DNA from 2 places in the Micromonospora sp. NBC_01655 genome. Region 1 is predicted to be linked to the other one. Evidence: riboswitches for the same ligand, from Rfam matches in the RefSeq annotation. Region 1 holds a riboswitch; the other holds the start of a gene.
The links. Region 1 has a riboswitch for thiamine pyrophosphate ahead of thiE (thiamine phosphate synthase). Riboswitches for the same ligand answer to the same signal wherever they lie in the genome.
Positions count from the first base shown of each region.

Region 2: it holds a riboswitch for thiamine pyrophosphate, as region 1 does, so the genes downstream of both, OOK41_RS10020 (ECF transporter S component) here and thiE (thiamine phosphate synthase) in region 1, are expected to answer to the same signal.

Region 1 covers NZ_JAPEQF010000001.1:1,389,515-1,404,833, reverse strand. The annotation lists gene OOK41_RS06725 (ABC transporter ATP-binding protein) at 1-2, shown strand, start outside; gene OOK41_RS06720 (LLM class F420-dependent oxidoreductase) at 5-964, shown strand; partial or broken gene OOK41_RS06715 (cupin) at 996-1,108, shown strand; gene OOK41_RS06710 (hypothetical protein) at 1,185-3,842, shown strand; gene thiC (phosphomethylpyrimidine synthase ThiC) at 3,987-5,579, opposite strand; gene thiD (bifunctional hydroxymethylpyrimidine kinase/phosphomethylpyrimidine kinase) at 5,597-6,385, opposite strand; gene OOK41_RS06695 (thiamine phosphate synthase) at 6,391-7,119, opposite strand; gene OOK41_RS06690 (thiazole synthase) at 7,182-7,997, opposite strand; gene thiS (sulfur carrier protein ThiS) at 8,003-8,203, opposite strand; gene thiO (glycine oxidase ThiO) at 8,316-9,419, opposite strand; gene thiE (thiamine phosphate synthase) at 9,413-10,039, opposite strand; TPP riboswitch at 10,034-10,143, opposite strand; gene OOK41_RS06670 (ThuA domain-containing protein) at 10,559-15,319, shown strand, end outside.
Region 2 covers NZ_JAPEQF010000001.1:2,088,793-2,104,111, forward strand. The annotation lists gene OOK41_RS10010 (energy-coupling factor transporter transmembrane protein EcfT) at 1-801, opposite strand; gene OOK41_RS10015 (ABC transporter ATP-binding protein) at 899-2,329, opposite strand; gene OOK41_RS10020 (ECF transporter S component) at 2,445-3,038, opposite strand; TPP riboswitch at 3,119-3,224, opposite strand; gene OOK41_RS10025 (permease) at 3,535-4,461, shown strand; gene OOK41_RS10030 (TIGR03943 family protein) at 4,458-5,210, shown strand; gene OOK41_RS10035 (alpha/beta fold hydrolase) at 5,240-6,070, shown strand; gene OOK41_RS10040 (aminoglycoside N(3)-acetyltransferase) at 6,067-6,948, shown strand; gene OOK41_RS10045 (sugar isomerase domain-containing protein) at 6,945-7,694, shown strand; gene OOK41_RS10050 (DUF6328 family protein) at 7,809-8,312, shown strand; gene OOK41_RS10055 (acyl-CoA dehydrogenase family protein) at 8,660-10,582, shown strand; gene OOK41_RS10060 (hypothetical protein) at 10,649-10,816, opposite strand; gene OOK41_RS10065 (hypothetical protein) at 10,826-11,431, opposite strand; gene OOK41_RS10070 (Fur family transcriptional regulator) at 11,510-11,908, opposite strand; gene OOK41_RS10075 (helix-turn-helix transcriptional regulator) at 11,902-12,201, opposite strand; gene OOK41_RS10080 (metal ABC transporter permease) at 12,245-13,111, opposite strand; gene OOK41_RS10085 (metal ABC transporter ATP-binding protein) at 13,114-13,875, opposite strand; gene OOK41_RS10090 (metal ABC transporter substrate-binding protein) at 13,872-14,837, opposite strand; gene OOK41_RS10095 (hypothetical protein) at 14,944-15,201, opposite strand; gene OOK41_RS10100 (antibiotic biosynthesis monooxygenase) at 15,228-15,319, shown strand, end outside.

The DNA of each region.
Region 1 (15,319 bases):
GACCGTGCGGGTGTCCGTCTTCATCGAGCCGCACCGGGGCGCCAGCTACGACGACCAGCTCCGCTTCGCCCGGACGCTGGAGGCGGGCGGCTTCGAGGGCTTCCTGCGGGCCGACCACTACCAGGCGCTGGGTGCCGACCCCGGGCTGCCCGGCCCCACCGACGCCTGGCTCACCCTCGCCGCGCTGGCCCGGGAGACCTCCCGGATCCGGCTCGGCACCCTGGTCACCTCGGCCACCTTCCGGCTGCCCGGGCCGCTCGCGGTGATGGTCGCCCAGGTCGACCAGATGAGCGGCGGCCGGGTGGAGCTGGGCATCGGCGCCGGCTGGTACGAGCGGGAGCACACCTCGTACGGCATCCCGTTCCCCGCCGTCGGGGAGCGCTTCGACCGGCTCGACGAACAGCTCGAAGTGATCACCGGCCTGTGGCGCACCCCGGTCGGCGGGACGTACAGCTTCTTCGGCGACCACTACCGGCTGGTCGACGCGCCCGCCCTGCCCAAGCCGGTGCAGCAGCCCGGCCCCCCGGTGATCATCGGCGGGCGCGGCCCCAAGCGCACCCCGGAACTGGCCGCCCGGTACGCCGACGAGTTCAACATGCCGTTCAAGAGCGTCGCCGAGACGGCCGCCGCGTACGACCGGGTGGTCGAGGCGTGCGACCGCCACGGCCGTACCGGCTCGGGGCGGGCGCCGCTGGTGCTCTCCGCCGGGCTCGTGGTGGCCGTCGGGCGCACCGACGCCGAGGTGCGGCACCGGGCCGCACCGCTACACGCCAGGAGCGCCCTGCCGCCGGAGGACCCGGTGATCGGCTCCCCCGCCCAGCTCGTCGACCGGATCGGCGAGTTCGCCGCGATCGGGACCGCCCGGGTGCACCTGCGCCTGATCGACCTGGCCGACCTGGACCACCTGGAGCTCATCGCCGCCGAGGTGCTCCCGCAACTCGGGGCGGATCGACGACCGACGTGACCGGCGGGACCGGGCCGGGTGGCCGGCGGCCGACGCCGACGAGCCGGCCGGTGGGACGGTCCACCGCTCCCCCCCGGGGTCGTCCACCTGCCTGCCACTGTCGGAGACACGACGTACCTGGCCCGGCTGGCCGAGCTGAAGTAGCCGCAGGCCGGGCGCGTCGCCGCGCCGCGCTGCGCCAAGGTGGCGATCGGGGGCACCGGGCCGTAACGTGCGCGACATGGCCTTTCGGACGTGGGGCAAGCTGCTGCTCACCGCGCTCGGGGTGAGCGTGCTGGCCGGGGCCGGCCAGCTCGGCGTCGCGTACGGGTTCGGCATCGTCCGGCTCGCCGGCGAGTTCACCGACGCCACCGTCAACCGGTGGCCGGCCCAGTTGGTCTGGGTGAGCTGGTTCGCGGCGGTCGCCGCCGTCGTCGGGGCCGTGGCGACCGAGCGCCTCGCCCGCGCCGAACCCGTCGTGGCCACCACGACGGGTCAGCTCGGGGTGGCCGGCGCGGCGGCGCTGGGCGCGACCGTCGTCACCCCGCTGTGCATGCAGCCGGCCCGCGCCACCGAGCTGACCGGTGTCGACCCGGTCTGGGCCGTCGGCATCTGCGCCGTCCTCGGCGCGGTGGTCGGCGCGGGGGCGGCGCTCGCCGTGCTGCTCCGCCCGCCGCTGGGCTGGAACCTGGCGATGGTGGCCGGCGCGGTGTGGCTGGTCGCCCTGGTCTCGTCCCTGCCGGCCCTGGTCGGCACCGGCCCGATGCCGACCGTACGGCTGGGGGTGTTCGAGCCGGGCTGGCTCGGCTCCGCCGTGGCCCAGCGGCTGGCCATGCTGGTGCTGCCGCTGGTGGCCCTGCTCGGCGGCGCGGCCTCGGGCGCGCTGGCCCGCTGGCGGGGCCACCCACCGCTGATCGGCGGCGCGTCCGGCGCGGCGGGCCCGGTGCTGGTCGCCTTCGCCTACCTGGCCGCCGGCCCGGGGAGTTCCGTCGACCGGTACCAGCTCGCCCCCTACCACGGGGCCCTGATCGCGGTCGCCACCGGCGTGCTCGGCTCCGCCGCCGCCGCCCTGGCCCGCTGGCCGCTCGGCACCCCCGGCCGCGCCGCCGACCAGCCCGCGGCGCCGGACGAGGCCGCCGGCGACCCGGCGATCGAGCCCACGGACATCCTCCGGCCGCTGCCGACCGGCCCGGCCGTGCCCGCTGGCAGCGACGCGGGCGACGCCGACCCCGTCGACCCGCCCGCCTCGGACGCCGCAGCGGCCCGTCGGGTCCCCGTGACCGTCGGCGACCCGCTGCCGGAAGACCGCTCCGGCGGCACCCGGGACCGTGCCGCGACGGGCATGCCGGCCGGGAGCACCCCGGCGCACTGGGAGTGGCCGATGGCCGCCGGGGCCGCCCGCGCGACGCCTGCCACGCAGGCCGCCCCGCCCCGCCCCGCCGACCCGCACGCCACCGCCGACGCCGCCTTCCCCGCCGACGCCGCGCCCCCCATCGCCCACGACTCCCACCCCACCGGCGTCTCCCCCGTCGCCGACCCCCGCCCCGCCGATGTCCGCCCCGCCGATGTCCGCCCCGCTGACACCCGCGCCGCTGACGCGTCTCCCGCCACCGACACCGCCCGCACCGGCGACGAGGACGCGGGAGTTCCGGCCGCCCCGGCGCCCCGGCCGAAGCGGGTCCGCAGACCGAGGGTCGGCACCGGGCCGGGAGCGCCGGCCGCCGAGACGCCCCCGCCGGCCGACAATCTCGGCCCGACCGACACCCTCGGCCCGACCGACACCCTCGGCCCGACCGACACCCTCGGCCCGACCGACACCCTCGGCCCGACCGACATTCTCCGCCCGGCCGACACCGAACCGGCCGCCGTGACGGATCGGAGCGCCGCCGACGCTGCAGGCACGAGCCGCCCCGGCACGGGCGTCACCGCCGACGCGACGGGCGAAACCCGACCCGGGCGCCCGCTGGACACGGCAACCACCGCCGACCCGACGGGTCCGGCCGGCTCCGGGAGTGCTCCGGGGACGGATGAGGTCGCGGCCGGTGCCCCGGACCGCTCCGGAACCGCCGCTCCGGCGGCCACCCCGGTCCGGCGGCGAGCCGAGCCCGCGTTCTTCGAGGCGCCCTCGTTCGACGACGTGGTGCAGCCCGCCCCGCCGGAGCCGACCAGAACGAACGACGGCCCGCGCGACCCGTCGCCCCCGGCCGCGCCGGAGAGCCGGCCGGACCCCGTCGACCCCGACCCGCGCCCCCGGCCCCGGCGGCCCCTTCCCGACCTGGGGCAGGTGACGAGCTGGGACGCGTTCGGCAACGCCGTCCGGCGGGCGGGTCCCACGGCGACCGGCGGCCATGGCGGGGCCGGGCCGCAGCCCCCGGACCCCCGGCCGGCCGAGCCCGGACCGAGCGAGCTGGGCCGAGACGGCGGCGGTGGCCGGGACCGCAGCGGACAGACCGCCCACCCCGGACCAGTCGACAGCGGCCGGACCGGCCCCGGACCGGACGAGTCCGGGTCGGTCGACGCCGGGCCGGCCAGCAGCGGGCCGGGCAGTGGCGGGCCGGCCAGCAGCGGGCCGGCCAGCAGCGGGCCGGCCAGCGGCGGACCGGGCAGCGGCGGACCGGGGAGCGCGAGCACGGCGGCTGGTGACGCGCCCGAGGACCCGGCTACCACCCGGTCCCGCCTCCGGCGTGCCCTGTTCCGGCGCAACCGGGCCCGGACCGCCGGCGAAGCGGCGCCCACGACCGAGCGGGACGACCGCCGGGAAGCACAGCCGCTGCCGGCGCAGGACGAGGAATACGTCGACTGGGTCACCGGCCTGGCCCGCCCCGTGCCGGACCCGGCCGGCGGGCCGGAGGGCAGCCAGCGGTCGCTGCGTTCCTCCGGCCGCCACCACCGGGACTGACGGCGAGGGCCGACGACGGACGGCCGGCGTGCCGGGTCTCGCCACAGGTCCCGGCACGCCGCCGACCCGGGGCTCGCCCACCGGCCCCGGCACGCCGCCGGACCGCCCAGCCGCCTCGACCCGACGTCCTCCCGGGCGGGCGGGTCAGGCCAGCGGCAGGTAGACCCGGCCGCCGGAGGAGACGAACTGCTCGGACTTGTCCCTCATGCCGCGCGCCGCGTACTCCTTCAGCTCCTGGGTGATCTTCATTGAGCAGAACTTCGGGCCGCACATCGAGCAGAAGTGCGCGGTCTTCGCCGGCTCGGCCGGCAGCGTCGCGTCGTGGTACGACCGCGCGGTCTCCGGGTCCAGCGAGAGGTTGAACTGATCGGACCAGCGGAACTCGAACCGCGCCTTCGACAGCGCGTCGTCCCAGGCCTGCACCCCGGGATGACCCTTGGCCAGGTCCGCCGCGTGCGCCGCGATCTTGTACGCGATCACGCCCGCCTTCACGTCGTCCCGGTCCGGCAGCCCGAGGTGCTCCTTCGGGGTCACGTAGCAGAGCATGGCGGTGCCGTACATGCCGATCATCGCCGCGCCGATCGCCGAGGTGATGTGGTCGTACGCGGGCGCGATGTCCGTGGTCAGCGGGCCGAGGGTGTAGAACGGGGCCTCGTGGCACCACTCCTGCTGGAGGTCCACGTTCTCCTTGATCTTGTGCATCGGCACGTGCCCGGGGCCCTCGATCATCACCTGGACGTCGTGCTCCCAGGCCACCTTCGTCAGCTCGCCGAGGGTGCGCAGCTCGGCGAACTGGGCCTCGTCGTTGGCGTCCGCGATGGACCCCGGTCGCAGCCCGTCGCCGAGCGAGAACGTCACGTCGTACCTGGCGAGCAACGCGCACAGCTCGGCGAAGTTGGTGTACAGGAAGTTCTCCTCGTGGTGCGCCAGGCACCAGGCGGCCATGATCGAGCCGCCCCGGGAGACGATCCCGGTCACCCGGTCCACGGCCAGCGGCACGTACGGCAGCAGCACCCCGGCGTGCACGGTCATGTAGGCCACGCCCTGCTCGGCCTGCTCGACCACCGTCTCCCGGAAGACCTCCCAGCTCAGCTTGACCGGGTCCCCACCGACCTTCTCCAGGGCCTGGTAGATCGGCACCGTCCCGATCGGCACCGGCGAGTTGCGCACGATCGCCTCACGGGTCTCGTGGATCCGGCTGCCGGTGGACAGGTCCATCACGGTGTCCGCGCCCCAGCGGGTGGCCCAGGTCAGCTTCTCCACCTCCTCGGCGACCGAGGAGGTCACCGCCGAGGTGCCGATGTTGGCGTTCACCTTCACCAGGAACGCCCTGCCGATGATCGCCGGCTCGCACTCCGGGTGGTTGACGTTGAGCGGCAGCACCGCCCGGCCCGCCGCGATCTCGTCCCGCACCAGCTCCGGGGCCACGTTCTCCCGGATCGCCACGAACTCCATCTCCGGGGTGACGAGGCCGGCCCGGGCGTACGCGAGCTGCGTCGGCCGCTTGCCGTCCGCGCCCGCCAGCGGGGTCCCGGCGCCCCGGACCGGCGCGACGTCCCCCCGCTCGGCGATCCACGGCCCGCGCAGCGGCGGCAGCCCCACCTCCGGGTCCGAGCCGGGGCCCGAGGTGTCGTAGAGCCGGACCGGCGGGTTGTCCCCGGTCAGCTCGACCTCGGCGAACGGCACCCGGACGTCCGGCCGGTCCCCCTCGACGTAGACCTTGCGTCGTGCCTGCATGACAGCCTCCCTGGTGATCATCCGGACCAGCCGAAGTGGTCCAGCGGGCCGTGTCCCGCGCCCAGTTCCCAGTCCCGCGCGCCGGTCAGCGCGCGGGTGACGTACCTCTTGGCGGCCACGACGGCCACCGGCACCGGATCGCCCAGCGCCAGCCGGACGGCGATCGCCGCCGAGAACGTGCAGCCCGTGCCGTGGCTGTGCCGGGTCGGCACCCGGGGCGCGCGCAGCAGGACGGTCGCCCCGCCCCCGTGCAGCACGTCGACCGCTTCGCCACCGGTGACCGTGTCGCCGCCGGTGATCACCACGTGCGCCGGGCCGCCGGCGACGAGCGCCCGGGCGGCGGCGACCACCTCCTCGGCCGTGGTCACCGGGCGTCCGGTGAGGGCCGCGGCCTCCGCGCGGTTCGGCGTCGCCACCTCCGCGTACGGCAGCAGCCGCTCGACCGCCCCGATCACGCCGAGCCGGTGCCCGCTGGTGGCGGCCAGCACCGGGTCGACGACGAGGTGCGGCAGCCGGCCCGCCCGTGCCGCCCCGGCGACCGCGTCGGCGACGGCCGGGGTGCCGAGCATCCCGATCTTCACCGCCCGGACGCGGAAGTCGCCGAGCACGCTGTCGAGCTGCTCGGTGACCGTGCGCGGCGGCAACGGCAGGACGGCGTCCACGCCCCGGGTGTTCTGCGCGGTGACGGCGGTGAGCACGCTGGTGCCGTACGCGCCGAGGGCCGCGAAGACCTTGAGGTCGGCCTGGATGCCGGCACCCCCGCCGGAGTCGGAGCCGGCGATGGTCAGCACGGTCGTCGGCGTCACGCCGGTCACCTGCGCTTCCCGGCGCCAGCCGTCGGGGGCTGCGGCCGACCGCGCCCACTCGGGGCGGTCAGGCCCGATCCCTCCGTGGGCCCGGTCGGCCGCAGCCCCGTTCGGGAGACCTCTTCGCGGTCGTGCCGGGTTCGCGGCGGCTCGAAGGGGATGGTCAGCGCGGCGGCTGCCCCGCCGGGGTCGCCGGCCCGCATGATCGCGCCGAGGACCGCCACCCCGACGGCACCCGCCTCGACGCAGGCGCGGACCTGGCCCGGGGTCTCGATGCCGCCGAGGGCGAGGACCGGCACGGGGCTGAGCCGGATCAGCTCGCCCAGCCGGGCGGGGCGCAGCGGTGGGCCGTACCCCGGCTTCGACCTGCTCGGATACACGGGCGAGACGGTGACGTAGTCCTCCGTGGTCAGTCTCGCCAGCTCGGCCGCGTCGTGGCAGGAGCGGCCGACGAGGCCGAGGCGCGGCGGCGGGTACGGGCCGGCGGCCGGCAGGTGGGCGGCGTCCCCGCCGAGGGGGTCGGGGCCGGCGACGACCAGGGTGCCGCCCGCCTCGGCGAGGATCGGGCGCAGGTCGGCGGCGAGGGCGGCCCGCTCGGCGCGGGGCAGGTCCTTCTCCCGCAGCACCACCCACCGCGCTCCCCCGGCCACGGCAGCGCCCACGACGTCGACCAGTCCCCGCCGCGCCTGCCACCGATCGGTGAGCACGACAACGCCCGACGGAACCTGGACGATCCTGGTAGGAGGCGGTCCCGCCGGGGGCCGGTTGCCACCAGGATCGGCGGGAACGGTGCGGGTCACAGGTCCGGCCTTCCCTCGTCGGGGGTGGAGGCCAGGGCGTGGAAGCGGCGGGGGATGCGGCCCGCACCGGCGGCGAGGCGGCCGGCGCGGACCGCGTACCGCATGGCGGTCGCCATCGCCACCGGATCGGCGGCCCGGGTCACGGCGCTGGCCAGCAGCACCGCGTCGCAGCCCAGCTCCATGGCCAGCGCCGCGTCGGAGGCGGTGCCGATCCCGGCGTCGAGGATCACCGGCACGTCGACGCCCTGCCGGATCAGCCGGATGTGGTGCGGGTTGTTGACGCCCAGGCCGGAGCCGATCGGCGCGCCGGCCGGCATCACCGCGGCGCAGCCGACGTCGGCCAGCCGCCGGGCCAGGATCGGGTCGTCCGACGTGTACGGCAGCACGGTGAACCCGTCGGCGACCAGCGCCTCGGCGGCGCGCAGCAGCTCCACCCCGTCGGGCAGCAGGGTGCGCTCGTCGCCGATCACCTCCAGCTTCACCCAGTCGGTGCCGAACGCCTCGCGGGCCAGGTGGGCGACCCTGACCGCCTCGCCGGCCGTGTGGCAGCCGGCCGTGTTCGGCAGCAGCTTCACCCCGCACCGCGCCAGCAGGTCGAGCAGCCCGCCGGCGCTGCCGGGGGCGGTGTCGACGCGGCGCAGGGCGAGCGTGACCAGCTCGGTGCCGGAGGCCCGGATCGCCTGCTCCAGCGCGTGCAGGCTGGCCGCGCCGCCGGTGCCGAGGATCAGCCGCGACCCGAACGTCTCGCCGCCCAGCGCGAGGGGCGCCGGCTCGGGGGCGGCCCGGCCGGGGTACGCCGGTGCGACGGGCATCCCGCTCACCCGCCCTGGGCGGCGCTGAGCACCTCGACCCGGTCGCCGTCGCGCAGCGCGGTCGCCGGCCAGCCGGCGCGCGGCACCACCTCGCCGTTGACGGCGACGGCGAGGCCGCCGCGCTGCTCGGTGACCAGGCCGACCAGGTCCGCCACGGTCGCACCGGGGGGCAGCGTCCGCCCGGCGCCGTTCACCGTCAGTTCCATGTCGTGCTCCTCCTCGAAGGCGACCCGGCCGCGGTCGGTCGCGCGGGCCGTGGTCGGTGGGGCCGGGCATGGCCGGTCGCGCCAGGACGTGGCCGGACGCGCCGGGACGTGATCAGCCGTGCCGGCGGTGGCCGGCGAACCGCTCGGGGGTGAAGGGGGCGAGCAGCGGGTCCGCCTCCCCGGTGACGACCAGCTCGGCGACGAGGTCGGCGGTGACCGGGGTGAGCACGATGCCGTGCCGGTGGTGCCCGGTGGCGGCGAGCACCCCGGGCCGGCCGGGCAGCGGCCCGATGATCGGCGCGTTGTCCGGGGTGCCGGGCCGCAGCCCGGCGGACGCCTCCGCAAGGTCGTACTCGGCCAGCTCGGGAACCAGGTCGACGGCGGCGCGCAGCAGCCGCAGCACCGCCCCGGCGGTGACCCCGGTGTCGGCGCGCTCCTCGACGGTCGCGCCGACCACCACCTCACCGCCGTCCCGGGGCACCAGGTAGACGGATTCGCCGTCGGCGTACCCCCGGATCACGTGCCCGAAGCCCGGCGGGCCGCCGCCGGGCGCGCGGAGCCGCAGGATCTGCCCCTTAACCGGCCGGACCGGCAGCCCGGTGAGGGCGGCGGCGCCGCAGCCGGCGGCGACGACGGTCACCCGGGCGTCCAGGTCGGACAGCTCCCGCACCGGGCCGGCGACCAGGGTCGCGCCGGCCCGCTCGGCGGCGGCCCGCAACGCGGCGACCAGCCGCCGGGGGTCGACCTGGTGGTCGCCGGGGGCGACCGCGCCGCCGCGCACCCGCGGGGCGAGCGCCGGCTCGCGGTCGCGCAGCTCCGAGGGGCGCAGCGGGGTGATCGGCAGCCCCAACCCCCGCTGGTACGACCACAACCGCCGCGCCTCGGCCAGGTCGTCGCTGGTCAACCCGACGACAAGGGTGCCCTCGGTGCGGTACCCGAACCCGGTCCCGGCGGCCTCGGCCAGCTCGGCGGCGAACCCGGGCCAGCGGGCGGCGGAGGCGGCGAGCAGCCCGGTCAGCTCGTGCTCGCCGAAGTACGCCTCGGCGACCGGCGACAGCATCCCGGCCGCGACGTGCGACGCGCCCGACCCGGGTGCCGGGTCGTGCACCACGACCCGCAGCCCGCGCGCCGCACACCGCCAGGCGACCGCCAGCCCGACCGGCCCGGCACCCACCACCGCCACGTCGGCGGTCCCCTGGCCGGTGGCCGTCAGCACGTCAGCGCCCCGAGCAGCTCGGCGGTGGCCCGGCCCGGGTCGGCGGCGGCGGAGAGCGCCCCGACCACCGCCACCCCGTACGCCCCGGCGGCGCGCAGCGCCGGGACCGTCGCGGCGGTCACCCCGCCGATGGCGATCACCGGCACGGCCACGGCGGTGGCGACCGCACGCACCCCGGCGGGCCCGATCGGGTCCGGCAGGCCGGTCTTGGTGTCGGTGGCGTGGCACGGGCCGACGCCCAGGTAGCTGGCCCCGGCGGCCACCGCGTCGGCGGCGGTGCCCGGGGACCGGGCGGTCGCGCCGAGCGTCGCGGCCGGGCCGAGGAGCCGGCGGGCCGCCGCCACGGGCAGGTCGTCCGCGCCGACGTGTCCACCGGCCGCGCCGACCGCGAGCGCCACGTGCAGCCGGTCGTTGACCAGGCACGTCGCCCCGTACGGCGCGCACGCGGCGACCACCCGGCGGGCCAGGTCGTACGCCGCGCGGTCGGTGGTGTCGTCGGTGACGCGGACCTGGACGACCAGCTCGGCGCGGGCCACCGCGAGGGCGGCGCGCAGCACGGCGAGCGGGTCCCGGCCCGGCCGGGTGTCGGTGATCAGATGCAGTCGCCCGAGGGACGGCACGGCAACTCTCCTCCCTGCGCCGGCATTACCCGGATCAGGTTCGACGGTCGGGGGCTCTCAGCCCCCCTCTCAGCCCGGTGCACCGGGCTCCCGTGGGTTACTTGCGTGTCACCGTACGACGGATCGGCTGCTCCGCCAAGGGGGTGGACCAGTGGGCTGGACCACGAGCCGCCCGCAGCCCGCCCGGTTTCCCCCTTTCCTCCATCGTCGACGGAAAAGAGAACCGTCGATATCGAATCGTTACACGCCCACGCCTTGCCCGAAACCGATCCAGCGGCGCTAATTTGTTCAACCAATCGACATAATTTCGGCGGGGCCCGGCGTGGCCTCCGTCGACCCGGACGACGCGGGCCCCGGCGTGGCCTCCGTCGGTCCCGACACGGTGCGCGGCCCCGGCGTGGCCCGCACCGGTACGACAGGCAGCCGGCACCGTCGTGGCCGGCACCGATCCGACCGGGGACGGTCTGCGGCGAGCGTCCCCAGGCACACCGCTGTCCAGCACGGACAAAGGAGCATGGAGTGTCCCGATTCCGCCGCCGCCGCTTACCCCGCGGCCCTCTCACCGCCACCCTCCTCACGCTGTCCCTCGTCGCCGGCGGCCTGGTCGCCGGCACCGCCGCCCAGGCCGCCCCGGCGACCTCGGCCCGGCCGGCGCAGGCCGCCCCGGCACCGGCCGCGCAGGCGCGGGCCGCCGCGGCCGACCCGTTCGCGGTGCTGGTCTTCTCCAGGACCGCCGGCTTCCGGCACGACTCCATCCCGGCCGGCCTCGCGGCCATCCAGAAGCTCGGCGCCGACAACGGGTTCACCGTCGACGCCAGCGAGGACGGGGCCGCCTTCACCGACGAGAACCTGGCGAAGTACCGGGCGGTCATCTGGCTGTCGACCACCGGGGACGTCCTCGACGCCGACCAGCAGGCCGCGTTCGAGCGCTACATCCAGGGCGGGGGCGGGTACGTCGGCATCCACGCCGCCTCGGACACCGAGTACAGCTGGTCCTGGTACGGCGACCTGGTCGGCGCGTACTTCGCCAGCCACCCGGCCAACCAGCAGGCCACCGTCAAGGTGGAGGACCACGCGCACCCGTCCACCGCCGCGCTGCCGGGCCGCTGGTCCCGGTTCGACGAGTGGTACAACTTCCGGTCCAACCCGCGCGGCGACGTGCACGTGCTGGCCAGCCTGGACGAGACGAGCTACAGCCCCGGGGCCGGCGCGATGGGCGCCGACCACCCGACCGCCTGGTGCCAGGACTTCGACGGCGGCCGGGCCTGGTACACCGGCGGCGGGCACACCCAGGAGTCGTACGCCGACCCGGAGTTCCTGACCCACCTGCTCGGCGGCATCCGCACCGCGGCCGGCGTCGAACGGGCCGACTGTGGCGCGTCGAAGACGTCGAGCTTCGAGAAGGTCACGCTGGACAGCAACACCAGCAACCCGATGGAGCTGGACGTCGCGCCGGACGGCCGGGTGTTCTACGTCGAGCGCGACGGCCGGGTGCAGATCGTCAAACCGGACAGCGGAAACACGGTCACCGCGCTGCGGCTGGACGTCTTCACCGGCAACGAGGACGGCCTGATCGGGCTCCGCCTCGACCCGGACTTCGCCACCAACAACTGGGTGTACCTGTACTACGCCCCGAACGGCGGCGGCCCGCGCAACCACCTGTCCCGGTTCACCGTCACCGGGGACACCATCGACAAGGCCAGCGAGAAGGTCGTCCTCCAGGTCGCCACCCAGCGCAACACCTGCTGCCACGCCGGCGGCAGCATGACCTTCGACTCCGCCGGCAACCTGTACCTGGCCACCGGCGACAACACCAACCCGTTCGAGTCGGACGCGTTCACCCCGATCGACGAGCGGGCCGGCCGGCAGGACTACGACGCGCAGCGCAGCTCCGGCAACACCAACGACCTGCGCGGCAAGGTGATCCGGATCCACCCCGAGGACGACGGCACGTACACCGTGCCGGCGGGGAACCTGTTCGCGCCGGGCACCGCGAAGACCCGGCCGGAGATCTACGCGATGGGCTTCCGCAACCCGTTCCGGATCGGCGTCGACCCGGCCACCGATACCCTCTACGTCGGCGACTACGGGCCGGACGCCGGCGCGGCGAACCCGAACCGGGGCCCCGAGGGCACGGTCGAGTGGAACATCGTCGACCGGCCGGGCAACTACGGCTGGCCGTACTGCACCGGGGCGAACTACGCGTACAACGACTACCAGTTCCCGTCGGGGCCGAGCGGGGCGAAGTTCGACTGCGCCGCGCCGGTGAACGACTCCCCCAACAACACCGGCCTGACCACCCTGCCCCCGGCCATCGCGGCCACGGTCGACTACGACTACTCCGGCAACCCGCGCTTCCCCGAGATCGGCGGCGGCGGCGCCCCGATGGCCGGCCCGGCCTACCGGTACGACGCCGACAACCCGTCGAAGACCAAGTGGCCGGCCTACTACGACGGCAAGGCGCTGTTCGGCGAGTGGAACCAGTCGAAGATGTACACGATGCAGGTCGGCGCGGACGGCAGGACGCTGGTCGACATCAACCAGTTGCTGACCGGGATGAGCCTGATCCGCCCGATGGACTTCGAGTTCGGGCCGGACGGCGCGCTGTACCTGATCGAGTGGGGCACCGGCTTCGGCGGCAACAACGACGACTCCGGGGTCTACCGGATCGACTACGTCGCCGGTGACCGGGCCCCGATCGTCGAGGCCAGCGCCGACCCGACCTCCGGGCCCGCGCCGCTGACCGTGCGGTTCTCCAGCGCCGGCTCCCGCGACCCGGACGGCGGCGCGCTCACCTACGCCTGGGCGTTCGGCGACGGGCAGACCTCCACCGAGGCCAACCCCACCCACACGTACGCCGAGGCCGGCGACTACACGGCGCAGCTCACCGTCACCAACCCCGCCGGCCGCACCGCCGTGGCGAACGTGCCGGTCACGGTCGGCAACACCGCCCCGACGGTGACCATCGAGTTCCCGCCCAACGGCGGCTTCTTCGACTGGGGCGACCAGGTCCGGTACACGATCAAGGTGACCGACCCGGAGGACGGCACCATCGACTGCGACCGGGTCCGGCTCCAGGTGCTGCTCGGCCACGACGAGCACGCCCACCCGCTGGAGCAGCACACCGGCTGCTCGGGCACCGTGCAGACGTCGCTGGCCTCCGGGCACGGCGCGGAGGCGAACGTCTTCGCGGTCTTCGAGGCGACGTACACCGACGACGGCGGGGTTGGCGGGGCCGGCCCGCTGACCGGCCGGGCCATCGAACAGTTGCAGCCCAAGCGGAAGCAGGCCGAGTACTTCACCGCCACCGGCCGGGCCCCCGGCGGCACCGGCGGCGGCGACCCGGGCGTGCAGAAGGAGGCCACCTCCGACCCGGCCGGCGGCGGCCAGAACATCGGCTTCATCGAGGACGGCGACTGGTGGTCGCTGGCCCCGGCCAGCCTGGCCGGCGTCGACTCGATCCGGTTCCGGGTGGCCTCGGCGACCCAGGGCGGGCGGATCGACGTGCACGCCAGCGCCGTCGACGGACCGCTGGTCGCGTCCGTCGCCGTGCCCGGCACCGGCGGCTGGCAGCAGTTCGTCGACGTGACCGCCCCGGTCACCGGCGCGGGTGCGGGCGCGCTCTACTTCGTCGCCAAGGACCCGGCCGGCGGGGCCGGCTCGGTGTTCAACGTCAACTGGATGGACTTCCTCGGCCGGGGCGTGACGGAGAACGCGCCGCCGCAGGTCACGGCCACGGCGACGCCGGCCACCGGCACCGCGCCGGTCACCGTCTCCTTCGACGGCACGGCCACCGACGCCGAGGGCGACACCCCGCTGACGTACGCCTGGGACTTCGGCGACGGCCAGACGGCGACCACCCTGGACGCCACCCACACGTACACCGTGCCGGGCACCTTCACCGCCACCCTGACGGTGACCGACGCCCGGGGCGCGAAGTCGTACGCGAACGTCCCGGTCCGGGTCGACGCGCCGAACACGTCCTGCTTCGGGGCGCGCTCGGACGACTTCCTCGGCACCAGCCTGGACAAGGCCCGCTGGACCGTGGTCCGGGAGAACCAGCTCTATTCCGTCTCCGGTGGGTCGCTGCGGCTGCCCACCTCCTCCGGCGACCTGTACGGCGCTCGCAACGACGCCACCAACCTGGTCCTCCAGCCCGCCCCGAGTGGCGCCTGGCAGGCCACCACGAAGATCACCCTGCCCACCACGGCCGACTACCAGCAGGCCGGCCTGCTGGTCTACGGCAACGACGACAACTACGCCAAGCTGGACCTGCTGCACGCCGGCACCCGCCGGGTGGAGTTCATCCGGGAGACCGCCGGCTCGCCCCGCAACGAGGCGGCCGACAGCGCCGCCGCCCCGGCCGGCGACAGCGTCTACCTGCGACTGAGCAGCGACGGGACGAACCTGACGGCGGCGTTCTCCGCCGACGGGGCGACCTTCACCCCGGTCGGCCGGGCCGCCGCGCTCGCCGGCATCGACAACCCGCGGGTCGGGTTGTTCGCGGTCAACGGCGGCACGAGCGCCCCGGTGGTGGACGCGGCGTTCGACTGGTTCCAGCTCTCGCCGGACGCCCCGGCCGGGCCGGTCGAGGCGTCCGACGAGTTCACCGGCAGCACCCTGGACAAGTGCCGGTGGAACGCGGTGCTGCGGGAGGATCCGGCCGCGTACCGGGTGACCGGCGGCGCGCTGCGCATCGACGTGCCGGCCGGCGACATCTACGGCGCCGCCAACACCGGGCCGACGAACTTCGTCCTCCAGACCGCGCCCTCGGGTGACTGGACCCTGGAGACGAAGGTCGACGGCAGCCTGCTGGCCGAGCAGTACCAGCAGGCCGGGCTGATCGTCCACGCCGACGACGACAACTACGTCAAGCTCGACTTCATCGTGGACAACCAGGCCGGTCAGCCGGTGACCCGGCGGATCGAGTTCCGCAGCGAGGTCGGCGCGGCCGTGCAGAACCCGCAGCCCCAGGTCAGCGACCTGACCTCGGCGGTGTGGCACCTGCGGCTGGCCCGCACCGGGAACACCTTCACCGCGTCGTACTCGGCCGACGGGCAGGACTGGCTGACGCTGGAGGCGTTGACCAACACCGCCGTCGGGTCCACCCCGAAGGTGGGCCTGTTCACCCTCGGCGCCAACGCGGCCACCCCGAAGACCGCGTCGTTCGAGTACTTCCGGCTCGGCACCGAGGCGGTCGACACGACCGCTCCGGTGACGACGGCCACGGTCTCCGGCACCCCGACCGAGGGCTGGCACACCGGGCCGGTCACGGTCACC
Region 2 (15,319 bases), 700 kb from region 1:
TCAGCCGATCAGGGGACGGAACGCGCCCAGTGCGACGCTGACCGCCAGCGCCGCCCCGGCCAGCACCGCCGCGCCGACGATCAGCGCGCCGTCGGCGGCGGTGAACCGCTGCCGACGGGCGACGGTGCGCGGGGTGCCCGCGTCGAACCCCCGGGCGTCCATCGCCACGGCCAGCCGGGTGCCCCGCCGGATCGCCCCCACCAGCAGCGCGAACGCGGTCGAGACGAACAGTCGCATCCGGGCCAGGGGGTTGCGCCCGGCGTCGACCCCGCGTGCCCGCCGCGCCATGCTGATCATCTGCCACTCCTGGCCCAGCAACGGCACCAGCCGGAACGCCGCCAGCGCGCCGATCGCGAACCGGGCCGGTGCCTTCGCGTTCTGGATCAGCGCGTCGGCCAGGTCGGTCGGGTCGGTGGTGGCGAAGACGATCACGCCGGGCAGCGCCACGGCCAGCATGCGCAGCGCCAGCCCGAGCGCGGTCAGCAGCACCCCGGTGGTGACCAGCACCGGCCCCGCGTCGACCAGCACCCGGCCGGAACGGTCGGCCGCGAACAGGACCAGGGCGACCACGATGCCGACCGCGCTGAGCAGCAACGGCGCGGCCCGCCGGGCGAGCACCCGGTACCGGATGCCGAACAACGGCAGCACGGCCAGCTCGATGCCGAGGGCGATCGCCGGGGCGACCGGGTCGAGGGTGGCGAGCAGGGTGAACGAGAAGACCAACGCCGCCGCGACCTTCGCCACCGGATTGCGCCGGGCCAGCGGCGCGCCGGGCGCCGCCACCGGTTCGATACTGATCACGTGGCCTCCACCACCTCGCCGGCCGCGCCGGTCACGTCGCCCGGCGGTTGGTGGTCCGTACCGGTGGCGCTGTCCGTCGCTTCGTGGTTCGTGTCGGTCACGTCGCCGGCGCCGGCTCGCGGGTCACGGTGATCCGCCGGTCGGCCAGGGCCGCGACGAAGTCCGGGTCGTGGGTGACCGTGACGACGCCGTGCCCGGCGTCGCGCAGCTCGGCGAAGAGGTCGACCAGCTCCAGCCAGGTCCGCCGGTCCTGACCGAAGGTGGGCTCGTCGCAGATCAGCAGCCGGGGCGCGGTGGCCAGGGCGGTCGCCACGCTCAGCCGCCGCGCCTCCCCACCCGAGAGGGTGTACGGGTTCGCGCGGGCCAGCGCCGCCAGGCGCAGCCGCTCCAGCAGCGCGTCCACGGTGGCCCGGACGGCGGTCTCCGGCCGGCCGGTGCGGCGCGGGCCGAGGGCCAGCTCGTCGAAGACCGTGCCGGTGACGAACTGGTGCTCCGGGTCCTGGAAGACCGACCCGATCCGGCTCGCCAGCGCGGGCGCCCGCCACCGGTACGGGGGAGTCCGGGCGTCCCTGCCGGCCAGTTCCCCGGTCGCCGTCACCCGGCCGGACCCGGGCCGGAGCAGGCCGCCCAGCAGCAGTGCCAGGGTGGACTTGCCGGCGCCGTTGGGGCCGAGCACGGCCAGCGCCTCGCCAGCGCGTACCGCGAGGTCGATCGGGGCGAGGCGGGGCGGCAGGGCGACCCGGTCGGCGCTGAGCAGCAGGCTGCCCGGCGCCGCGCCGGCATGCCGGGGCGGTACGGTCCGGCCGGGCACCCAGACCCCCTCGGCGGCGAGCGCGTCGCCGTGGGCGGCGAAGACCGCCTCCGGCGGCCCGTCGGCGCGTACCCCGCCGCCGGGCTCCAGCACCACCACCCGGTCGACCAGCGGCAGCGCCTCGGCGACCCGGTGCTCGACCAGGATCAGCGTGGTGTCGCCGTCCAGCGCGTCGGCCACCGCGCGGCGGACCAGCGCCGCCCCGGCCGGGTCGAGGTTCGCGGTCGGCTCGTCGAGCAGCAGCAGCCCCGGCCGCAGGGCGAGCGTCCCGGCAAGGGCGAGCCGCTGCTGCTCCCCGCCGGAGAGGGCGGCGGTCGGCCGGTCCCGGCCGTACGGGAAGCCGACCCGGCGCAGCGCCTCGTCCACCCGGGGCCAGATCTGGTCGGCCGGTACGCCCCGGTTCTCCAGCCCGAACGCCACGTCGTCGCCGCAGCGGGCCATGACGAGTTGGGTGTCCGGGTCCTGGAAGACGATGCCGACCCGCTCCCGGTCCTTGCGGGGATCCACCCCGTCGACCTCTACGGTGCCCTCCTGCTCGCCCGAGTCCTCGGGCAGGAGCCCGGCCAGCGCGGCCAGCAGCGTGCTCTTGCCCGCCCCCGACGGCCCGAGCAGTAACACCCGCTCGCCGCGCTCCACGCGCAGGTCCACCCCGCGCACCGCCCAGGCCCGCCGCCCGGCATGCCGCCACCCGAACCCCCGCACCAAGACCCCACCCACCCCACCCACCCAAACCCCCTCCCACCCAACCCCACCCCGCCACCAGCCTGGGTGATCAAGAGGTCTGCGTCCGGAGAACCGGGTTCGGCTGACGCAAACCTCTTGACCAACGCGGTCAGACGGGGGCGCGGTAGTCGCGGGCGGCCGGGAAGCGGTCCAGGACGCCCGTGCCGGCCAGGGCGCGGGTGAGGACCCAGGCGCCGGCGCCGGAGATCACCGTGGCGCTGACGATGGTGAGCAGGGCGTACGGGATGCGGTAGCTGGTCAGGTCGTACTCGGCGTTCCAGACGAGGAAGTCGAACAGGGCGGCGCTGAGGCCGGTGAGCGCCCCGGCGAGCAGCGCGGTCGGCAGCCGGAACGAGCGGTACCGGAACGCGGCGAAGGCCAACTCCGCGCCGATGCCCTGGACCATGCCCTGCGGGATCACCGTGCCGGCCCACTGGCTGCCCAGCAGGGCGGACAGGACGGCGGCGACGGTCTCGCAGTACAGGGCCGCGCCCGGCTTGCGGATCACCAGGCCGCCGAGCACGGCCGGCATCAGCCAGACCCCGTAGAGCAGGGTCTGCGCGGGCGGGAAGAACCCGAACGCCCCCTCGGTGGCGCTCCAGACCAGGCCCCAGGCCCAGAAGATGACGCCGAAGGCGACCGCGATCACCGAGGCGACCACGATGTCGATCGTGCGCCAGCGGTGGCTGTCGGTGTGGTTCATGTGATGGCTCCCAGTCCTGAGCGAACCAGGAGAAGACGCACGCCGCGCCCGGTGCCCTGGTGGGACCGGACGGCGGCGCGGCTGGAGGTCGACCGAACTCCCTGCGCTGGCATTACCCAGATCAGGTTCGAGGGTCTGCGGGCGGTGCCCGCACTCTCAGCGCTGTGCGCTCCCCTGTCGGATGTGAAGTTGTCTCGCCGACGCTAACACCTCGGAAGATCGCCGGGCAAAGTGATCTAACCGCAGCTCACCCCCGACGCGGAAACCGTCATCTCGCCGTACTTCATCGACCCGACCCGCTGGGCGCGATAGTGTCGCGCCGCCGAACCGTCGACCATCCAGGGGGCGAGCCGTGACGTCACCGACCGACCGTTCCCCGCCACCCGCCGGCGTCGACGGGCGGGCCCCGGCGGCGGGGCCGGTCGGCGTTGCCGCGCCGGACGTACCGGCGGGGGAGGCGGCGGGCGGGCGGCGCCGCCCGGTCGGCTCGGTCGAGGTGCTGGCCGCGGTGCTGGTGCTGGTGGTGGTGTTCCGCGAGCCGCTGGCCAACGCGCTGGCCGCGCCCCGGGTGCAGACCTGGACCACCGTGTTCGTCTCGGTGCTGGTGCAGGCCGTGCCCTTCCTGGTCTTCGGGGTGCTGCTGTCGGCGGCGATCGCGGTCTTCGTCCCGCGCGCGTTCTGGGCCCGGGCGCTGCCCCGGCACCCGGCCCTGGCGGTGCCGGTGGCCAGCGTCGCCGGCGTGGTGCTGCCGGGCTGCGAGTGCGGCTCCGTGCCGATCGCCGGCTCCCTGATCCGGCGCGGCGTCACCCCGGCGGCGGCCCTGGCCTTCCTGCTCGCCGCCCCGGCGGTCAACCCGGTCGTGCTCACCGCCACCGCGGTCGCCTTCCCGGGCAACCCCGGGATGGTGCTCGCCCGGGCGCTCGCCAGCCTGGCCGTCGCCATGATCATGGGGTGGCTCTGGCTGCGGCTCGGTCGCGCCGACTGGCTCCGGCTACCGCGCCGGCCGGAGCTGGACGGCGTCGGGCGGGGGATGGCCTTCTGGGCCGCCGTGCGGCACGACGTCGTGCACGCCGGGGGGTTCCTGGTCGTCGGCGCGATGGCCGCCGCGACCATCAACGTGCTCGTGCCGGAGCGCTGGTTGCAGACCCTCGCCGACGACCCGGTGCTGTCGGTGCTCGCCCTGGCCGTGCTCGCCGTGCTGCTGTCCATCTGCTCGGAGGCGGACGCCTTCGTCGCGGCGTCGCTGTCGCAGTTCTCCCTCACCTCCCGGCTGGTCTTCCTGGTGGTCGGGCCGATGGTCGACCTCAAGCTGATCTCCATGCAGGCCGGTGTCCTCGGCCGCCGGTTCGCGTTCCGGTTCGCCCCGGCGACCTTCGTCGTCGCCGTCGGGGTGGCCACCCTCGCCGGGGCGGTGCTGTTGTGAACCGGCAGGCGCAGGCGGTCGTCCTGCTGCTGCTCGGCGGGGCGGTGGTCCGGGCCAGCGTCACCGACCTCTACCTGCGCTACGTCAAGGAGGGGCTGCGCCCGTTCCTGATCGCCGCCGGGCTGGTGCTGGTGGCCACCGCCGTGACGACACTGTGGTACGAGCTACGCCCGCCCGCCACCGGGGAGCACGAGCCCGGCGACGGGCCTGGGGAGCACGGCCACGAACCCGGCGACGGGGCCGGGCACCACGAGCCGCGGGTCGGCTGGCTGCTCCTGCTGCCGGTGTTCGGCCTGCTGCTGGTCGCCCCGCCGGCCCTCGGCTCGTACGCGGCGGAACAGGCCGGCACGGCGCTCGCCGCCGAAGCGCAGCCGTCCGACTACCCGCCGCTTCCGCCCGGCGACCCGGCCCCGGTCACGGTGCTCGACTACGCCTCCCGGGCGCTGTTCGACCGGGGCACCTCGATCGGCGACCGCCGGGTCCGGCTCACCGGGTTCATCGTCGCCGGCCCCGACGGGCAGCCGTTGCTGGCCCGGATGGTGCTGTCCTGCTGCGCCGCCGACGGCCGCCCGGTCAAGCTGGGCCTGACCGGCGACGTGCCCCTCGGCCTGCCGAACGACACCTGGGTCGAGGCCACCGGCCGGTACAGCGTCAGGGTCGGCCGGGACCCGGTCAACGACGCCGAGATCCCGTACCTGGCCGTGGAGTCCTGGCGGGAGGTGCCCGCCCCGCGAAACCAGTACGAGTGAGCCCGGCCCCGCTGGGTAGGCTGCCGATCATGCAGGTGGAGGCGCGAGGGCTGACGTTCGAGGCCCGCACCGGCGGGCCAACCGACGGCGAACCGGTGCTGCTGCTGCACGGGTTCCCGCAGCACGGCGGCGAGTGGGACGGGGTGGTGCCGGCGCTGCACGCAGCCGGGCTGCGCACGTACGCGCCGGACCAGCGGGGGTACTCGCCGCTCGCCCGGCCCGGGGCGGTCGAGGCCTACCGGCTCCCCGAACTGGTCGCCGACGCGGCGGCCCTGCTCGACGCGCTGGGCGTCGACGCGGCGCACGTGGTGGGGCACGACTGGGGCGCGATCGTGGCCTGGGGTCTGGCCGCGGGCCGCCCCGACCGGGTGCGCAGCCTCACCGCCGTGTCCGTCCCGCACCCCGCCGCCATGGCGCACGCTCTGGCCACGGACGCCGGGCAGAAGGCCCGCTCGTCGTACATCGCCCTGTTCCGCAAGCCGGGCACGGCGGAGAGGGTGCTGCTGGCGTTGCGGGCCGCCGCCCTGCGCAGGCTGCTCGGCGGGGTCGGCGACGCCGCCCGGGTGGCCCGGTACGCCGACCCGATGCGCGAGCCGGGCGCGCTGAGCGCCGCGCTGAACTGGTACCGGGCGATGTCCCGAGCCGATCTCGCGGCGGTCGGGCCGGTGCCGGTGCCGACCACGTTCGTGTGGAGCAACCGGGACATCGCGATCGGCCGGACCGCCGCCGAGGCGTGCGCCGCCCACGTCACCGGGGACTACCGCCCCGTCGTGCTGCCCGGCGTCTCGCACTGGATCCCCGACGAGGCGCCCGGCCCGCTCGCCGAGGCGATCCTGGCCCGTACGGGCGCCGGGCGATGACCCCCGCCCCGCCCCCGCCCGCCCCGGGCCGGCCGGTGGCCCCGGGTCCGTCGGCCACCTCGGGCGCGCCGGGCGGCGGCGCGGCGGCCCGGCCGCACACCCGCGCGTCGCTCGCCGCGCAGGTGCACGAGCTGGGGGTACGCCCCGGCGGCATCGTGCTGGTGCACGCCGGGCTGCGGGCGCTCGGGTTCGTCTGCGGCGGCCCGCAGACGGTGGCCCTCGCCCTGCGTGACGTGCTCGGCCCCGAGGGCACGCTGGTGGTGCCGACGCACACGCCGGAGAACAGCGACCCGGCCGGGTGGAGCAACCCGCCGGTGCCAATGCACTGGTGGCCGGTGATCCGGGCCGAGACCCCCGGCTTCGACCCGGCGGTCACCCCGAGCCGGTTCATGGGGGCGCTGGCCGAGACGGTCCGGGGCTGGCCGGGGGCCCGGCGCAGCGACCACCCGCACGTCTCGTTCGCCGCGCTCGGGCCCGCCGCCGAGGAGATCGTGGCCGGGCACCCGCTGGCCGACATGCTCGGCCCCGGCTCGCCGCTGGGCCGGCTGTACGACCTGGACGCCGACGTGCTGCTACTCGGCGTCGACCACGGCTGCAACACGTCGCTGCATCTGGCGGAGTACCGGCAGGCCGCCCCGCCGAGGGAACGGGTGGGCGCGGCGGTGCGTACCCCCGGCGGCGGCCAGGACTGGGCATGGTGGGAGGACGTGGCGATCGACTCGGCCGACTTCCCCCGGCTCGGGGCGGATCTGGAGGCCACCGGCGTGGTCCGGATCGGCCCGGTCGGCGACGGGACGGGCAGGTCGATGCGCCAGCGGGCGGCGGTCGACTTCGCGGTGGACTGGCTGGCCCGCAACCGACGGACGGAGGAAGCATGACGGTGAGCGCCGAGGACTATCTGGCGGTGGTGACGGAGACGATCGGCCGGGTGTCGTCCGGCCAGCGGGAGGCGGTGGGTCGGGCGGCCGACCTGGTCGCCGACGCGCTGCGCGCCGACGGGGTGGTTCACGCGTTCGGCACCGGCCACTCCGAGGCCCTCGCCATGGAGATCGCCGGCCGGGCTGGCGGCCTGGTGCCGACCAACCGGATCGCGCTGCGCGACCTCGTGCTGTACGGCGGGGCCCCGGCCGACGTCCTGGGCCCGCTGCTGGAGCGGGACCCCTCGGTGGCCCACCGCCTGTACGAGCTGGCCCCGGTCCGCCCGGCGGATGTCTTCGTGGTCGCCTCCAACTCCGGCGTCAACGGGGCCATCGTGGAATTCGCCGCCCTGGTGAAGGAGCGCGGTCACGGCCTCGTCGCGATCACCTCGGCGCTGCACTCGGCGCGGATGACGTCCCGCCACTCGTCCGGCCGGAAGCTGGCCGACTTCGCCGACGTGGTGCTGGACAACGGCGCCCCGTACGGCGACGCGACCCTGCCGCTGCCCGGCGGGGGCGCGGTCGGCGCGGTCTCCTCCATCACCGCCGCCCTGCTGGCGCAGCAGCTCACGGTCGAGGTGGTGGCCCGGCTGCTCGCGGCGGGGGAGCGGCCCCCGGTCTACCTGTCGGCCAACATCGCCGGCGGCGACGAGCACAACAACGCCCTGGAGGCCCGGTACGCCGGCCGTATCCGTCGGGGGTCCTGACCGCGCCTGGCGGACCGGGTCGTGAGGCGGTTTCGCCGTCCGCCCGACGGGGCAAAGGCGATGCTGCCGGCGGGGTGGACCCCGCCGGCAGTACCGTCGTCCCGGAGGTAGCGCGTGTCGAAGGAAACCGAGAAGCAGCGCTGGCAGCGCAACTTCGCCGACCTGCTCCAGGAGTTGCGGGTCGCGCAGACCGGCGTGCAGATCCTGTTCGCCTTCCTGCTGACCCTGCCGTTCAGCAACGGTTTCACGCGTACCAGCGAGTTCCAGAAGGACGTCTACATCGTCGCGTTGCTGTCGGCGGCCGGCGCCACCGCGATGATCATCTCCCCGGTCGCCTTCCACCGGGCGCTGTTCCGGCAGGGGCGCAAGCCGGAGCTGGTCCGGTTCGCCCACCGGATGGCCAGCGGCGGGCTCGCTTTCATGCTCGTCTCGATGGTCAGCGCGGTTCTGCTGATCACCGACTTCGTGCTGGACCGGGGCATCGCCTTCGTGCTCACCGCGATCACGGCGGTCTGGTTCCTGACCTTCTGGGTGGTCCTGCCGTTCGCCCGCCGGAACTGGGGGGACGACGACATCGACGACGACGATGACGACCCGCAGCCGCTCACTGCCGGCTGACCCCGCCGACCAGCGGTGACGCCGGCCGAAATCCGAGGTGCACGCGACGCTACCCCTGGGTAACAACCAGGGGTAGCGTCGCTCTTGTCGAGCGCGTCGACGCATCCGGACCGAGGTTCGAGGGGGCAGCCGTGACCACGACGCAGAACAGCCGACCCGCGCCCGACCCGCCGGGGGGAGCCGCCGCGGGCGGCCCCACCGGCCGGGTCGCGCCGATCGACGATCCGGCCCCGGCCGTCCCGGGGCCCGCCACCGCCGACGCCACCGAGGCCACCGCCGCCACCGCCGATGCCGCCGAGGCCACCGCCGACGCCGCGGCGGTCGACGCCGCCGGGGGCGCGGGGGCGCTGCCGACGGAGGCCGGTCAGGTGTCCGAGAAGGAGGCCCGGCAGGTCGCCGAGGCGGCCCGCGAGTCCGCCTGGGACCGGCCCAGCTTCGGCAAGGAGTTGTTCCTCGGCCGGTTCCGGCTCGACCTGATCAACCCCTGGCCGCGTACCGACCCGGCCGAGGACGCCCGGGCCGGGGAGTTCCTCGGCCGGCTGCGGGCGTACCTGGAGGCCGAGGTGGACGGGGCGGCGATCGAGCGCGACGCCCGCATCCCCGACGAGGTGTTCCAGGGGCTGGCCCGGCTCGGCGCGTTCGGCATGAAGATCGACCGGTCCCACGGCGGGCTCGGGCTGAGCAACCTGCACTACTGCCGGGCGTTGATGCTGGCCGGCTCGGTCAGCCCGGCGATCGGGGCGCTGCTGTCGGCACACCAGTCGATCGGCGTCCCGCAGCCGCTGAAGATGTTCGGCACCGACGAGCAGAAGCAGCGCTTCCTGCCCCGGCTCGCCGCCGGCGAGGTGTCGGCGTTCCTGCTCACCGAGCCGGACGTCGGCTCCGACCCGGCGCGGCTGGGCACCACGGCCGAGCCGACCGCCGACGGCACCGGGTACCGGCTCAACGGGGTGAAGCTGTGGGCCACCAACGGTACCGTGGCCACCCTGCTGGTGGTGATGGCCCGGGTGCCGGCCGCCGAGGGGCGGCGCGGCGGGATCACCGCCTTCGTCGTCGACGGCGACGCCGAGGGCATCACGGTGGAGCGGCGCAACGAGTTCACCGGCCTGCGCGGCCTGGAGAACAGCCTCACCCGGTTCCACGACGTGTTCGTGCCGAACTCCGACGTCATCGGCGGCGAGGGCAAGGGGCTGAAGATCGCCCTGACCACGCTGAACACCGGGCGGCTCTCGCTGCCGGCGATGTGCGTCGGCGCCGGCAAGTGGTCGCTGAACGTGGCCCGGGACTGGGCCGCCGACCGGGTCCAGTGGGGCCGGCCCGTGGGCGAGCACGAGGCCGTCGCGCAGAAGCTCGCGTTCGTCGCCGCCACCACGTACGGCATGGAGGCCATGCTGGACCTGTGCTGCCTGCTCGCCGACGACGACCGCAACGACATCCGGATCGAGGCGGCCCTGGTCAAGCTGTACGCCAGCGAGATGGCCTGGAAGATCGGCGACGAGCTGATCCAGATCCGCGGCGGGCGCGGCTACGAGACGGCCGACTCCCTGGCCGCCCGGGGCGAGCGCCCGGCCGCGGTCGAGCAGATGCTGCGGGACCTGCGGATCAACCGGATCTTCGAGGGCTCCACCGAGATCATGCACCTGCTCATCGCCCGCGAGGCGGTCGACGCCCACCTCTCCGTCGCCGGGGACATCATCGACCCCGACGCCGGGCTCGGCCGCAAGGCGAAGGCCGGTGCCCGGGCCGGGGCCTTCTACGCGAAGTGGCTGCCCACCCTCGCCGTCGGCCGGGGCCAGTCGCCGCGGGCGTACGCCGAGTTCGGCCCGCTCGCCGGCCACCTGCGCCAGGTCGAGCGGTACAGCCGCAAGCTGGCCCGGTCGACGTTCTACGCGATGTCCCGCTGGCAGGGGAAGATGGAGCGTAAGCAGGCGTTCCTCGGCCGGATTGTGGACATCGGCGCGGAACTGTTCGCGATGTCCGCGGTCTGCGTCCGGGCGTACGCCGAGAAGGACACCCGACCGGAGAACGTCGAGCTGGCCGACCTGTTCTGCCGCCAGGCCCGGCTGCGGGTCGACGCCCTGTTCACCGGCCTGTGGGCGAACACCGACTCCGTCGACGTGGCGGCGGCGAAGCGGATCCTCGCCGGCCGGTACGCCGCCCTGGAGGACGGGGTGCTCACCCCGCCCGCCGACCTGCCCTGGGTGGCCCGGTGGACCCCCGGCCCGTCGACCGCCCGGGACGTCCGCCGTCGTGTCCCCCGCCCCGAGTGACGACCAGGGGCCCCTGTCGTGGGGCGGGGGCCCCGCGCTCCTCGCCGACCCGGGCCGGGCGCGGGCTCAGCGGGCGATGGCCCAGGCCAGCACGGCGGCCAGGATCAGCCCGTTGAGCGCCGCCAGCACCAGGTACGCCGCCGGCGGGATCTTGCGGCCTCGGCGGACGAAGCTGACCAGCACGGCGGCGTAGGCCAGCAGCAGCACGGCGACGACGATCAGGAAGTAGAGCACCGGACCACCCTATCGGCCACCCCGGAGCCCGAGTCGGCGCAGCTCCAGCGCGGCGAGCGCGTCGACCGTGGCGTCGTCGCCGCGCCGCCACGCCTCGGCCACGTCCGGGGCGATCCGGGTCAGCTTGCCGATCGGCTGACCGGCCAGCGCCCGCAGGGCCAGCAGGTCCCGCCCGGCCGGTACGGCGGCCAGCGCCTTGGCCGAGGCGGCCCGGCGCATCCAGCGCAGCCGCAGCGGCAGCCAGCCGAACAGCACCAGGCCGAGCGGGAACACCAGCACCGCGATGGTGAGCGCCAGGGCGAGCTGGCCGACCAGCTCCTGCTGGTCCCGGCCCGCCTCGGCCATCGCCCGGGCGGCGTCGGCGGCCTTCGTGAACGGGGCGGTCAGCTCGTCGCCGACCAGCGGCACCCGGCGTACCTTGCCGCCGGCGTCGGCGAGGTTGTCGGCGAGGCTGCCGCCGGCCCCCTCCAGCTTCTGCCCGGGTACGGCGAGCTTCTGCACCAGGTCGTGCACCCAGAACGCGAAGCGGATCGCGGCGTACACCCAGACGACGACGAGCAGGTCGGTCAGGAACTGGCGGACGGCGGTCGGGATGCGATCGGCGTAGATCTTCACGCCGGACAGCGTGCCACGGTCCGCCCCGCCCGGCACGGGTCGGATTTCCCGCCCGGCGCGGACGCGACCCGGCCGGGGTCAGCCGGCGCAGGCCGGGCAGGTGCCGAAGATCTCCAGGGTGTGGCTGACGTCGGCGTACCCGTGCTGCGCCGCGACCCGCTCCGCCCAGGCCTCCACGGTCGGCCCGGCCACCTCGACGGTGCGCCCGCAGGCCCGGCAGACCAGGTGGTGGTGGTGGCCCTCGCTGCACCGCCGGTAGAGGTGCTCCCCGCCGGGCGGGCGCATCACGTCGATCTCGCCCGCGTCGGCGAGCCCCTGGAGGGTGCGGTAGACGGTGGTCAGCCCCACCCGCTCGCCGCGCCCGCGGAGCATGGCGTGCAGGTCCTGCGCGCTGTGGAATCCCTCCAGCTCGGCGAGTAGCGCGCTCACCGCCGAGCGCTGCCGGGTGTTCCGGACGACGGTCCCCTCGGTCACGATGCCTCCCCGGCGTGGCTGACCGCGTCGGCCACGATGTGCGCGACGTGCTCGTCGACCAGCGCGTACGCGATCTCCCGGCCGCGCCGGGAGCCGCGGACCACGCCGGCTCCCCGCAGCACCCGCAGGTGCTGCGAGACCAGCGGCTGCGCCGCCCCGAGCTTCTCCACCAGCTCGTGTACGCACCGTTCACCCTGCGCCAGTTCGCTCACGATCGCCAGCCGGATCGGGGCCGCGAGGGCGCGCAGCAGCTCACCGGCGTCCTCGTACGCCTCGTACCCTGATCCGTCGGTCACCTCGTAACGGTAACCAATACCACCGGCGTGCCGGAGCGCAGGATCAACGCAGCACCACCTCGGGCGGCTCGGCGACCGGCGGGCCGGCCGTCGTCCGGCGTCGGCGCACCGCCCGCCAGCCGGCGCTGGCGACCGCGACGACGAGGAACAAGGCGATCGCCAGCAGCACCACGGACGCGCCGGGGGCGGTGTCGGCGTTGGCGGCCACCCAGACCCCGGAACCGGCGGCGAACAGCCCGAGCGCCATCGCCGCGGTCATCGTTCCCCGGAAGCCCCGGGTGACCTGCTGGGCGGTGGCCACCGGGACCACCATCAGGGCGCTGATCAGCAGCACCCCGACGGCCCGCATGGCGATCGTCACGGTGACCGCGGTGCCGACCGCGAGCAGCATGTTCAGCGCCCGCACGGGCAGCCCGGCGACCCGGGCGTACTCCTCGTCGTGGCAGACCGCGAACAGCGCCGGGCGCAGCGCCAGCATGGTCACCAGGAGCGCCGCGCCGAGCACCAGGATGGTGGTCAGGTCCTGCGGCGAGATGGTGGTCAGCGACCCGAACAGGTACGCGTTGAGGTTCGCGCTGGTGGCGTCGGAGAGCCCGACCAGCGTTACGCCGCCCGCGATTCCCCCGTAGAACAGCAGCGCCAGCGCGAGGTCGCCCGAGGTGCGCCCGCGCGCCCGGACCAGCTCGACGGCGACCGCGCCGAGCGTCGCCACCACCACCGCCACCAGCACCGGCGAGCGGTTGAGCAGCAGGCCGGCGCCGACGCCGGTGAGCGCCACGTGCCCGACCCCGTCGCCGATCAGGGCCAGCCGGCGCTGCACCAGGTAGATGCCGAGCGCCGGGGCGGCCAGGCCGATGACCAGCGCGCCGATCAGGGCGCGCTGCATGTACGGGTACTGGAAAAGCTCCATGCTCAACTGCTCCACAGCCCTACGGGCTCGTCGGGTCCGTGCGGGTGCACGTGGTCGTGGTCGGGCTCGGCGTGGTGGCCGGCCGGCTCGGGGACCGCGCCGTCGTGCGCGATCCCGCCGTGGTGCACCACCACCGCCCGGCTGATCAGCGGTCGCAGCGGCCCCAGCTCGTGGGCGACCAGCAGCACCGTCCCGCCGCCGTCGACGAAGTCGCGCAGCGCCCCGGCGAACGCCTCCTGGCTGGCGGCGTCGACCCCGGCGGTCGGCTCGTCGAGGACCAGCAGCTCCGGCTCGCCGGCCAGGGCCCGGGCGATCAGGGTTCGCTGCTGTTGCCCGCCGGAGAGGGTGGCCACCGGGTCGCCGGCCCGGTCGGCCAGCCCGACGGCGGCCAACGCGGCGTCGACCGCCGCCCGGTCGGCCCGGCCCGGCGGGCGCAGCACGCCCCGGCGGGCCAGCCGGCCCGAGGCGACCACCTCGCGGACGGTGGCCGGGACGCCGCCGCCGGCGCCGAGGCGCTGCGGGACGTACCCGATCCGCTGCCACTGCCGGAACCGGCCCAGCGGGGCGCCGAAGAGCGAGACCGACCCGGCGTGCAGCGGGACCAGCCCGAGCACCGCGCGGATCAGGGTGGACTTGCCGGAGCCGTTGGCGCCGAGCACGGCGACCACCTCGCCGGCGGTGACGGTCAGCGAGACGTCGCGCAGCACCGGGCGGCCGTCGTAGCCGACCGCTGCGTGGGTGACGGTGATGACAGGCGTGCTCACGAGCAGCTCAACGCCGTCCGCAGGGTCGCCAGGTTGGTGCGCATCACCGAAAGGTAGTCGCCGTCGTGGCCGGCGGACAGTCCCTCCAGCGGGTCGAGCACCGCGGTCTTCGCCCCCACCTCGCGGGCGATGGTCTCGGCGACCTTCGGGCTGACCAGGGTCTCGAAGAAGATCGTGGTGGCCCGGTGCTCCCGGGCCTCCCGGGCGACCTCGGCGAGGCGCTGCGGGGAGGGTTCGTTGTCCGGGGCCAGCCCGGTGATGCCGACCTGGTCGAGCTGGTAGCGCTCGGTCAGGTAGCCGAACGCGGTGTGGCTCACCACGATCTCGCGGCGCTGGCAGGTCCTCAGCCCGGCGGCGAACTCGGCGTCCAGCCTCTCCAGCTCGGCGCGCAGCGCGCCCGCCCGGGCGGTGTAGTCGGCGGCGCGGTCCGGGTCGGCCCGGCCGAGCCGCTCGGCCAGCCGGTCGCCGACGGTGGCCAGCCGGGTCGGGTCGAGCCACAGGTGCGGATCCCTGGCGCCCTCCTCCTCGGCGTGCCCGGCGTCCTCGCCCTCGTGCCCGGCCTCCTCGCCCTCGTGGTCGTGCCCGCCGGCGCTCGCGGCCAGCAGCGGCTGCACCCCGGCGACGTCGAAGGCCCGGTCGCCGCCGTTCTGGTCGACCGCCTCGTCCACCGCGGGCTGGAAGCCCTTGAGGTAGACGATCAGCTCGGCCTGGTTCACCTCGCCGACCTGGCGTGGGGTCAGTTCCAGGTCGTGCGGCTCGGTGCCGGGCTTGGTCAGGTTCGTCACCCGGACCGCGTCGCCGCCGATCCGCTCGGCCACGAACTGGAGCGGGTAGAAGGCGGCGGCCACGTCGACCCGCTGCGGGTCGGCGCCGGTGCCGTCCGCGGCGCAGGCGGTGACGGCGCCGAGAGCCACCAGGGCGGTCGCGGTGGCCAGGGCACGTACGGTGGGGCGGAGCGTCATGCCCCAACTCTCCGCGATAACGAAATTGATTGTCAAAAACGCATGCTTGCATGCGAGCGACGTGTCTGCTATTACCCCGTTCGGATGGGTCCCTGCGTGGGGCGGATCAGAGCAGCTTCGTCAGCGCCGCGGTGATCAGCAGGGTGAGCATCACCAGCCGGATCACCCGGGTCGCCGGCGCCTGCACCGCCCAGGTGGTCAGCAGCAGCGCGACCAGGGCGGCGGCGAGCGCCAGCAGCAGCACCCCGCCGGCCACGCCCGGGGTGAACAGCGCCACCAGCACCAGCGCCAGCGTGACCAGGAAGACCGTCGTCGGGTTCGCCCGGGCCAACCGACCCAGCAGGGGGCGCTGCGTACGCTGCATCCCACAGACTCTACGAGGAGGACCCGGTGCTGGTCACCAACCGGTTCGTGGTCGACGAGGACGTCGCTCCCGCCTTCACCGAACGCGCGCACGCCGCCCTGGCCGCGCTCGCCGCCCG